Regions from separate parts of the Pseudomonas sp. R1-7 genome, predicted to be linked through region 3. Evidence: riboswitches for the same ligand, from Rfam matches in the RefSeq annotation. Region 3 holds a riboswitch; each other region holds the start of a gene.

Region 1 (3,271 bases), 2.0 Mb from region 3:
GTAGCCCGATCCACCTCCCATATGGCCGCGCGACCTTCTTCCGCTTCCATGCCATTCTCCGCGACGTTGCTGTTCGAGCCGGTGGTGACGTACAGCTTGCTGCCGTCGCGGCTGGCGATCACGTTCTTGGTCCAGTGGTGGTTGAGCGTGCCGCCGGGTAAATCGACGACCTTGGTGGGTTGTGCCTTGATCTGCGTGTCACCCTCTTTGTAAGGGAAACGGATCAACCGGTCCGTGTCGGCCACATACAGGTCAGTGCCCACCAGCGTCATGCCGAACGGTGAATTGAGGTTCTCCAGGAAAATCGTCCGGGTCTCGGCGACGCCGTCGTGATTGGCGTCGCGCAGCAGGGTGATGCGATTCGGACTGGGGACGCCAGCGCCGGCACGGTCCATGACTTTTTTCATCACCCAGCCACGGATGCCCTGGGTATCGTCGGGCTTGGGCGGAGCGTTGGTCTCGGCTACCAGCACATCGCCGTTGGGGAGCACGTAGAGCCAGCGTGGATGATCCAGGCCTTCGGCAAAGGCCACCACCTGCAGGCCTGGCGCCGGTGTTGGCTTGGCGCCATCCGGCCAGCCGACGGCTTCGGCGATATTCACCGTAGGCATCAGGGTCTTGTTCGGCTCGGGCAGTTTCGGTGACGGGCCGATGCCGTCGGAAACCTGCAAGGTCGACGACTCGCCGCAAGCGACAAGCCCTGTGGCAAGGGCGGCGATCAACAGGTGGTTTGGTTTGAGCATGCGGGCTTCCCTATGAGTGCATGTGGTTACTCATAGAGAAGCGTAGACGTGGGATGGTTCAACGGTGGGAGGCGGCTAAGCCAAGCGAAGTCTGGCCGCCAGGTCCAGCTGATCAGCCGTGAGCCTGCTTGAACAGCACCGCGATCCCAGGGTGATAGTGGCCGGCCTCGTTGCGCAATTTGCGGTAGGCATAAGGGAAATACCAGGCCACGGCGCAGGTGTTTTCCTTCTGCAGGTCGTCGATCATGTCCTGCAACTCTTCTGGCGTGGCGCTTTGCTGGGCTTTTTGCGGGGCGACGAACAGGCAACCCAATTTCAGGTCGCTGGCGTAGCTGATGCGCTTGGCGTCGCTGGTGGCTTCCAGCAAAGGTTGGGTCAGGTTCAGGTTGTTGACCTTCGGCCAGCGTTGCGTTGCCTGGATGAAGGCGCGCTCATCGCTGCTGGCGATCAACAGGTCGGCACTGACGTTGCGTTCGCCTTCTTCATTCTGTTTGCGGGTCGCTGCGTCCTGGAGCGTCACCATCTCCGCCATCCAGGCGGCGGCCGCCAGCAATCCGAGATTGGCTTTTTCATTGTGCCAATAGGGCGTGTCGTTATCGCCGCGCACGGCGTTGTATCGGTCGATACAATCAAACCAGCGTTCCAGCACTGGGCGCAGGAATTCCAGCTTCGGATTGCTGATGATCATGCCTTGCATGTGTTTTGCCCTCTTGTTCTTGTGATATCGGGTCGTAATGTCTCTTTGATATCACTTGCGCCAGCTTCACACAAGATTGACGTCAGTTTATTGATCCCGGCCAATATCCCTCGTGGTGCCCATCGCGGCTTTAATTGACGCTCCACCCCCAACCCTCTAACCTTCGCGGCTTGTTTCAGGTGCTCTATGGCAATGGCCGATAGGGTGAAACAGGGAAGCCGGTGCGTACATGCAAACCCGGCGCTGCCCCCGCAACGGTAAATGAGTCAACGCTGCGCTTGTGGCCACACAGGCCCCCGCCACTGTGTCGAATGACATGGGAAGGCGCGCAGCCAGGCATCACGCCGCTCATGAGCCCGGAGACCGGCCTGATTCATCCAACGGCATCACGGTGGGCGATGCCAGGCACCTTGCCGTCCTTTTTCTGCCCGCCCGCCGTTATCCAGTCCCAACGGAGAGCTCCCCATGACCGATACGCCCGATCGCGACGAACGCCACCTGGCGCGCATGCTGCGCAAGAAAGCCGTGATTGACGAGCGTATCGCCAATTCACCGAACGAGTGCGGCCTGCTGCTGGTGCTGACCGGCAATGGCAAGGGCAAGAGCAGTTCGGCGTTCGGCATGTTGGCCCGGGCGATGGGCCATGGCATGCAATGTGGCGTGGTGCAATTCATCAAGGGCCGCAACAGCACCGGTGAAGAGCTGTTTTTCCGCCGCTTCCCGGAACAGGTGCGCTTTCACGTCATGGGGGAAGGCTTTACCTGGGAAACCCAGGACCGCCAGCGCGACATCGCCGCCGCCGAAGCTGCGTGGGCCGTGTCGCGCGAGTTGCTCAGCGATCCGTCGATCGGCCTGGTGGTGCTCGACGAACTGAACATTGCCCTCAAGCACGGCTACCTCGACCTCGATCAAGTCTTGAGCGATCTGCAAGGCCGTCCGCCCATGCAACATGTAGTCGTGACCGGGCGTGGCGCCAAGCCCGAGATGATCGAGCTGGCCGATACCGTGACCGAAATGGGCATGATCAAGCACGCGTTCCAGGCCGGTATCAAGGCGCAGAAAGGCGTCGAACTGTGAGCCATGCGTCGACTGCCAGCCGCCACTGTCCGGCGGTATTGATTGCCGCCCCGGCCTCGGGCCAGGGTAAGACCACCGTCACCGCGGCCCTCGCACGGTTGCACCGCAACCAGGGACGCAAGGTGCGCGTGTTCAAGTGTGGTCCCGATTTTCTCGACCCGATGATCCTTGAGCGAGCCAGCGGCGCGCCGGTCTATCAGTTGGACATGTGGATGGTCGGCGAACAGGAAAGTCGTCGGCTGTTGTGGGAAGCCGCTGCGGAAGCAGACCTGATTTTGATTGAAGGCGTGATGGGCCTGTTCGACGGCACGCCGTCCAGCGCCGACCTGGCCCGGCATTTCGGCGTGCCGGTGCTGGCGGTCATCGACGGCACGGCCATGGCCCAGACATTCGGCGCCCTGGCCCTGGGCTTGGCGCGGTATCAACCGGACTTGCCCTTCGCCGGGGTCTTGGCCAACCGGGTCGGCACCTTGCGCCATGCGCAGTTGCTCGAAGGCAGCCTGACCGAGGGCTTGCGCTGGTATGGCGCGCTCTCGCGGGAAACCGGTATCGAACTGCCGAGCCGCCATCTGGGCCTGGTGCAGGCCAGCGAACTGAATGACCTGGACGCTCGCCTCGATGCCGCCGCCGAGGCCCTGGCGGGCAGTTGTGAAGTGGCCTTGCCGCCTTCGGTGGAATTCGCGGCTCCGCAATTGACAGCCGTTGAACCGTGGCTCGACGGAGTACACATCGCCGTGGCCCGTGATGAGGCGTT
Region 2 (3,271 bases), 1.3 Mb from region 3:
GGCGGCGACTGGCAATCGCCTCACCGACGATTTCTTCGGAGCGACCGCCGGTGTAGACGTCCGCGGTGTCGATGAAATTGATGCCCTGGTCCCAGGCCTTGTCGATGATCCGCAGCGAATCCTCGGTGCTGGTCTGTTCGCCGAACATCATGGTGCCCAGGGTCAACGTCGAGACTTGCAACCCGGAATGGCCTAGCGTGCGGTAGCTCATGACAAGATCCTTTTATCCATGGGGAAAGGCCCAATCAAATACCAGAACCGCCGCGTGGATCCAACCGTTTTCTCAAGCATTCCCAAATCAAATGCGGGAGCGAGCCTGCTCGCAAAGAGGCCAGCAATGCCGACCCGCCCTTTGTGAATTTGACCAATAATACCCAAGGCCTTTTGTGCGGCGGACCGGCGTCACGGTTGACGTCAGCTGGCAGCATGCTGTGCATCGGAACTGGAGAACAAAAATGAAAATAATCATCGCCCCCGACTCGTTCAAGGACAGTCTCAGCGCCCAGGGCGTGGCGGACGCCATCGCGCAAGGGTTGGCCCAGGTCTGGCCGGACGCGCAATTGATCAAATGCCCTATGGCCGATGGTGGGGAGGGAACGGTGGAGGCGGTGCTGGCGGCTTGCAACGGCCAGTGGCGTGAAAACCGGGTCCGTGGCCCGCTGGGCGCCGCTGTCGAAGCCCGCTGGGGCTGGTTGCCCGACAGCCGTACCGCAATCATCGAGATGGCCGAGGCCAGCGGTCTGCAGTTGGTACCACCCGGGCAGCGCGACGCCTGTTCCAGCAGCACGTTTGGAACCGGCGAACTGATCCGCGCCGCCCTGGATGAAGGCGTCAGCCGGGTCATCCTGGCGATTGGCGGCAGCGCCACCAACGACGGCGGGGCAGGGGCGATGCAGGCTTTGGGCGTGGCATTGCTGGATGACCAGGGCCAGGCGCTGCCGCCCGGTGGGCTGGCGTTGGGCAAACTGGCACGTATCGACCTGGGCGACCTGGATCCGCGTCTGGCCGGCGTGCGTTTCGAAATCGCCGCGGATGTCGACAACCCGCTCTGCGGTCCCCATGGCGCTTCAGCCGTGTTCGGCCCGCAGAAGGGCGCCTCCGCCGAGCAGGTGCAGCAACTGGACCGGGCGCTGGCGCACTTTGCCGGACACTGTGCCCAAGTGCTCGACCGTGATGTTCGCGACGAACCCGGCAGCGGTGCCGCCGGTGGCCTGGGCTTTGCCGCCAAAGCCTTCCTCAAGGCGCAGTTTCGGACTGGCGTGGAAGTCGTTGCGCAATTGACCGGATTGGCCGATGCCATCGACGGTGCCGACCTGGTGGTCACCGGCGAAGGCCGTTTCGACGCCCAGACCCTGCGTGGCAAGACGCCTTTTGGTGTCGCCCGCATCGCCAAGCTCCGCGGCGTGCCGGTGGTGGTCATCGCCGGTACGCTGGGGGAGGGCTACGAAGCGCTTTATGAACACGGTATCGATGCCGCGTTTGCCTTGGCGAACGGGCCGATGACGCTGCAAGAAGCGTGCACCGATGCGCCGCGCCTGCTGGCCGAGCGGGCCCGGGACATCGCCCGGCTCTGGCGAGTGGCGGCCTGCTGAATGTGCCCGCGAGGCGGTCGCCAGGATCCGTCAGCCACTGCAGATTGCCTTCGGACATTGACCCGCCCGCACACCCTGCGTAGCCTTGCGCCTTCGAGGTTCTTCGGCACGCGCCGAAGCTAGGGTCTGTATGAAATGTGTTCGCGCGAAGGCCAGACAAGGCGAAACGGGGCGAGGAAGCGGAGTGTACTGGCGTACATGAGCATTCCGAGCCCCGTTTCAACGCAGTATGGGTGAGTGCGGATACATTTCATACAGAGCCTGAAGGGAACGCGGTCCAAGCCGCGGCTGCCCCCGCAACTGTGAACGGTGCTGTTTCTGCAAGGCCACTGTGCATGCCCTGTTACAACGGGCGCACGGGAAGGCGCAGCAAATTGCCAGCCAGGCTATGAATAGAAGCCTGTCTGGCCCGCCGTCAGCCAGGAGACCTGCCTCGACAACAGATTCTCACTACAACCGGGCGGGGTGATCCGGTGGCGAAATCTTCCGCGCACGCCCGTGCCTGCGGTTGTCGTCCCGTTTGCCCGCCACCTTGCCAAAGGGCATCCGATGAAAACACTGGCCAAACTCCCCGTCACCATCGTCACCGGTTTCCTCGGCTCGGGTAAGACCACCTTGCTGCGGCACATGCTCGACAACGCCCAAGGCCGGCGCATCGCGGTCATCGTCAATGAGTTCGGCGAGCTGGGCATCGACGGCGAGATCCTCAAGCAGTGCTCCATCGGTTGCACCGAAGAAGAAGCCAACGGCCGAGTATATGAGCTGGCCAACGGTTGCCTGTGCTGCACCGTGCAGGAAGAGTTCTTCCCGGTAATGCGCGAATTGGTGGCCCGTCGCGGCGACCTCGACCATATCCTCATCGAAACCTCCGGCCTGGCCTTGCCCAAGCCGCTGGTCCAGGCCTTCCAGTGGCCGGAAATCCGCAGTGCCTGCACGGTCGATGCGGTGATCACCGTGGTCGACAGCCCGGCCGTCGCCGCCGGCACCTTCGCCGCGTTCCCGGACAAGGTCGATGCCCAGCGCAAGCTGGACCCGAACCTGGACCATGAATCGCCCTTGCACGAGCTGTTCGCCGATCAACTGGCGAGCGCCGACCTGGTGATCCTCAACAAAGCCGACCTGATCAATCCCGAAGACCTCGCAAAAGTCCGCCTGGAAGTCGCCGAAGAACTGCCGCCAGCGGTCAAGGTCATCGAAGCCAGCAGCGGTCGCCTGCCGCTGGACGTGTTGATCGGTCTGGGCGCCGGTTCCGAAGAACACATCGACAGCCGCCACAGCCATCACGACCACCACCATGACGGCGATGATGACGACCACGACCATGACGCCTTCGATTCGATTTCCATCGAACTGCCCCAGGCCGACGAAAGCCTGCTGCTGGACGCATTGACGCAACTGGTGGTCCAGCACGACGTGCTGCGGGTCAAGGGCTTCGCGGCCATCCCGAACAAGCCGATGCGCTTGTTGATCCAGGGCGTGGGCACGCGTTTCGACAAACACTTCGACCGCCAGTGGGGCGCCGACGAAGCACGGGTGACGCGGCTGGTGCTGATCGGCCAGGCGCTGGATGCCGGGCTGCTCGAAGCGCAGTTGCGCGCCGCCCTCAGCGTTTAAGCCATGCACCTGCTCAGGACCCAGCCCGGCGGTTTCGTGTCGGATGACAACATTGCCGACCTCGG
Region 3 (3,271 bases):
TGCCAAACCGGTCCCACGTACATCGACCATTACGAACATGCCGCCGTCGGGTCGTAGAGGGTTGAGGCCCGGGCAATCAGCAAGCGCCGCGCACACCAGGTCTCGGCGCTGGCGATATTCCTCACGCATCCGCGCCACTTCAGGCAGATCCTGGTCCAGCGCAACCTGGGCCGCACGCTGGACGAAGTCCGGCAAACCAAACAGCATGCACAGCGACAGGTTCGCCAGGTGCTGGGCCAGCGGTTCGGGACCGATGGCCCAGCCGACGCGCCAACCGGTCATGGCGTGGGATTTGGACAGACTGTTGATGGTCACGGTGCGCTCGGCCATGCCCGGCAGTCCGGCAGGGCTGATGTGTTCACCTTCGTAGAGCAAGTCGCTGTAGACCTCGTCACTGATCAGCCACAGGTCATGGTCGATGCACAGCCGCGCCAAGGCTTGCCAGGTGGACATCGGCAGGCTGGCACCAGACGGATTGTTCGGGCTGTTAAGGAGCATGGCGCGGGTGCGCGCAGTGATCAGCCGAGCGACGTCGTTCGGCTGGACGCGGAAGCCGTTTTCCGGCGTCACCGCCACCGGCACCACCTTCGCCCCGCAGGCGCCGAACACCGCTTCATAGGTGACATACATCGGCTCGGCGACGATCACTTCATCGCCGGGGTCGAGCAGGCATTGCGCGACGGCATAGACCGCGCATTGGGCACCGGGCAGCACCGTGACGTGCTCGGCGCCCACCGGTTGGCCGCAGCGCTGTTGATGGCGCCGGGCGATGCTCGCGCGCAACGAGTGCAGGCCTCGCGTATCCGAGTAGTGAGTATCGCCGGCCCGCAAGCTGGCGACAGCGGCCTCGACGATCGCGGGCGGCGTGTCGAAATCCGGATCGCCCACCGAGAGCAACAGCACGTCCCTGCCCTGCTCCCGCATGGCCAGCGCCCGGTCGTGAATTGCCCAAGCGGCGGCGCCGTCACCTGTGATGCGTTGGGTCAAGGCTGAGAAGCGCATGTCATCTCCTTGTGAGCGCGGTGTTCAGCCTCAACCCTATCTCAAATCCCGAAGCACGCCACCGTTTGGGCTGCCTTGCACATTGACGCCTCGCCCTCGCCCATGGTCTCCTGTGCGCCTGTTTGGGTGCCCTTCACAGGGTGAAACGGGAAACCGGTGAATCGTGTGCTTTACTTCAAGCCCACGTCAGTCCGGTGCTGCCCCCGCAACGGTAAACGAGCGAAGCGTCGAATCCACTGTGCATGCGCATGGGAAGGTGACGTTTGCAGGCACGGCTCAGGCCCTGCCCCTCGTGAGCCCGGAGACCGGCCCATGACTCATTTTCAACAAACCCGCGGTGGGCGGGCGCTGTTCGAATCCCGGCGAGCCTTCGCCCGGGTTTTCATTGCGCTCGATCCGCCCGCTGACACCAGAGGGAAGCGCCATGTCGACCATCAGCAGCACCGCCACCACCAGTAGCACCGTCACCTTGAGCCAGCGCCTGGGTGCGGCGGTCCTCGCGTCGTTCCTCGGCACGGGCCTGGTCTATTTCGCCGGTTTCTCCCACATCGAAGCGGTGCACAACGCGGCCCACGACACACGGCACAGCGCCGCGTTCCCGTGCCACTGAGACCCAACGACATGATCAAGCGTATTGCGCAAACCGCTGGTTTCAGCGGGCTACTGGCCGCCCTGCTGCTGACTCTTCTACAAAGTTTTTGGGTATCGCCGCTGATTCTCCAGGCGGAAACCTTCGAGAACGCGCCGGCCACCGAGGTCCATGAACACGCCGCTGGGGCTGGACACACCCATGACGCCGAAGCCTGGGAACCGGAAGACGGCTGGCAGCGCGTTCTCTCCACCACAGGCGGCAACCTGGTCGTCGCGGTGGGTTTCGCGCTGATGCTGGCGGGCTTGTACACCTTGCGTGCGCCGACGCGCACGTCGCAAGGTTTGCTCTGGGGCCTGGCCGGCTACGCCACCTTCGTCCTGGCGCCGACCCTCGGCTTGCCACCGGAACTGCCCGGCACGGCGGCGGCGGATCTGGCCCAGCGGCAGATGTGGTGGATCGGCACGGCAGCGTCCACGGCGGTGGGCATCGCGCTGATTGCGTTCGGCCGGCATTGGCTGTTGAAGGTACTGGGCCTCGCCATCCTGGTGACGCCTCATGTGATCGGCGCGCCCCAGCCCGAAGTGCATTCGATGCTGGCGCCCGAGGCACTGGAAAGCGAATTCAAGCTTGCCTCGCAATTGACCAACGTTGCGTTCTGGTTGGCCTTGGGCCTGATCAGCGCCTGGCTGTTTCGCCGTGGCACCCAGGCCCACCACGACGCATGAACGGCAAGCCGATCCTGGTGGTCGGCCTCGGCTGCCAGCGCGGTTGCCCGGCCAGTGCGTTGCGGGCATTGCTTGACCAGACTTTGCAAGCCCATGGCATGTCGCTTGATCAAGTCCAGGCGTTGGCCAGCATCGATCTCAAGCGTGACGAACCGGGGCTATTGGAGCTGGCCGGCCAATTGTCGTTACCGCTGAAGTGTTTCAATGCCGAGGAACTGGCTGGCTATAAAACACGACTCAGCCATCTATCCGAGATTGCCTTTGAGCGTACGGGCTGCCACGGCGTCGCCGAAAGCGCGGCCCTGGCGCTGGCTGACCGATTGGGCACTTCCCCGGCCACATTGCTGATTACCCGTCAGAAAGCTGCGCAAGCCACACTGGCATTGGCGGCGATTTCGTAACGCCCGATAATTGCCGCCGCAATCATGAGCGCCGCTCATGCAACCCCACTTTCAACAGGAAACCGGTCATGACCGTCTTCTTCATCGGCGCCGGCCCCGGCGACCCCGAACTGATCACCGTCAAGGGCCAGCGGCTGATTCGCAGTTGCGCGGTGATCATCTATGCCGGCTCCCTGGTGCCTGCCGCCGTGCTGGAGGGCCACCGTGCCGAACAGGTGGTCAACAGCGCCGAGCTGCACCTGGAACAGATTGTTGATGTGATCAAGGCTGCCCACCTCAAGGGCCAGGACGTAGCCCGGGTGCATTCCGGCGACCCAAGCCTTTACGGGGCGATCGGCGAGCAGATCCGTTGCCTGCGCGAACTGGGCATTCCTTTCGAAATCATCCCAGGCGTGACCGCCACTTCAGCCTGCGCCGCCCTGCTGGGCGCCGAGCTGACGTTGCCCGACGTGTCCCAGAGCGTGATCCTGACCCGTTACGCGGACAAGACCGCCATGCCCACGGGAGAAGCGCTGGCCAGCCTGGCGCAACACGGGGCTACCATGGCGATC

Evidence for each region. A riboswitch is a leader RNA that binds a small molecule or an ion and turns the genes downstream of it on or off. The one in region 3 is predicted to bind cobalamin.
Region 1: it holds a riboswitch for cobalamin, as region 3 does, so the genes downstream of both, cobO (cob(I)yrinic acid a,c-diamide adenosyltransferase) here and J3P79_RS16360 (CbtB domain-containing protein) in region 3, are expected to answer to the same signal.
Region 2: it holds a riboswitch for cobalamin, as region 3 does, so the genes downstream of both, cobW (cobalamin biosynthesis protein CobW) here and J3P79_RS16360 (CbtB domain-containing protein) in region 3, are expected to answer to the same signal.

The regions. Positions count from the first base shown of each region.
Region 1 covers NZ_CP071661.1:1,629,518-1,632,788, forward strand. Annotated here, with positions in the region: gene J3P79_RS07225 (PQQ-dependent sugar dehydrogenase) at 1-743, opposite strand, end outside; gene J3P79_RS07230 (hypothetical protein) at 856-1,440, opposite strand; cobalamin riboswitch at 1,601-1,826, shown strand; gene cobO (cob(I)yrinic acid a,c-diamide adenosyltransferase) at 1,906-2,517, shown strand; gene J3P79_RS07240 (cobyrinate a,c-diamide synthase) at 2,514-3,271, shown strand, end outside.
Region 2 covers NZ_CP071661.1:2,356,078-2,359,348, forward strand. Annotated here, with positions in the region: gene J3P79_RS10710 (aldo/keto reductase) at 1-211, opposite strand, end outside; gene J3P79_RS10715 (glycerate kinase) at 456-1,592, shown strand; cobalamin riboswitch at 1,807-2,042, shown strand; gene cobW (cobalamin biosynthesis protein CobW) at 2,142-3,206, shown strand; gene cobN (cobaltochelatase subunit CobN) at 3,210-3,271, shown strand, end outside.
Region 3 covers NZ_CP071661.1:3,676,084-3,679,354, forward strand. Annotated here, with positions in the region: gene J3P79_RS16355 (pyridoxal phosphate-dependent aminotransferase) at 1-1,002, opposite strand, end outside; cobalamin riboswitch at 1,110-1,330, shown strand; gene J3P79_RS16360 (CbtB domain-containing protein) at 1,427-1,612, shown strand; gene J3P79_RS16365 (CbtA family protein) at 1,624-2,319, shown strand; gene J3P79_RS16370 (cobalamin biosynthesis protein) at 2,316-2,720, shown strand; gene cobM (precorrin-4 C(11)-methyltransferase) at 2,789-3,271, shown strand, end outside.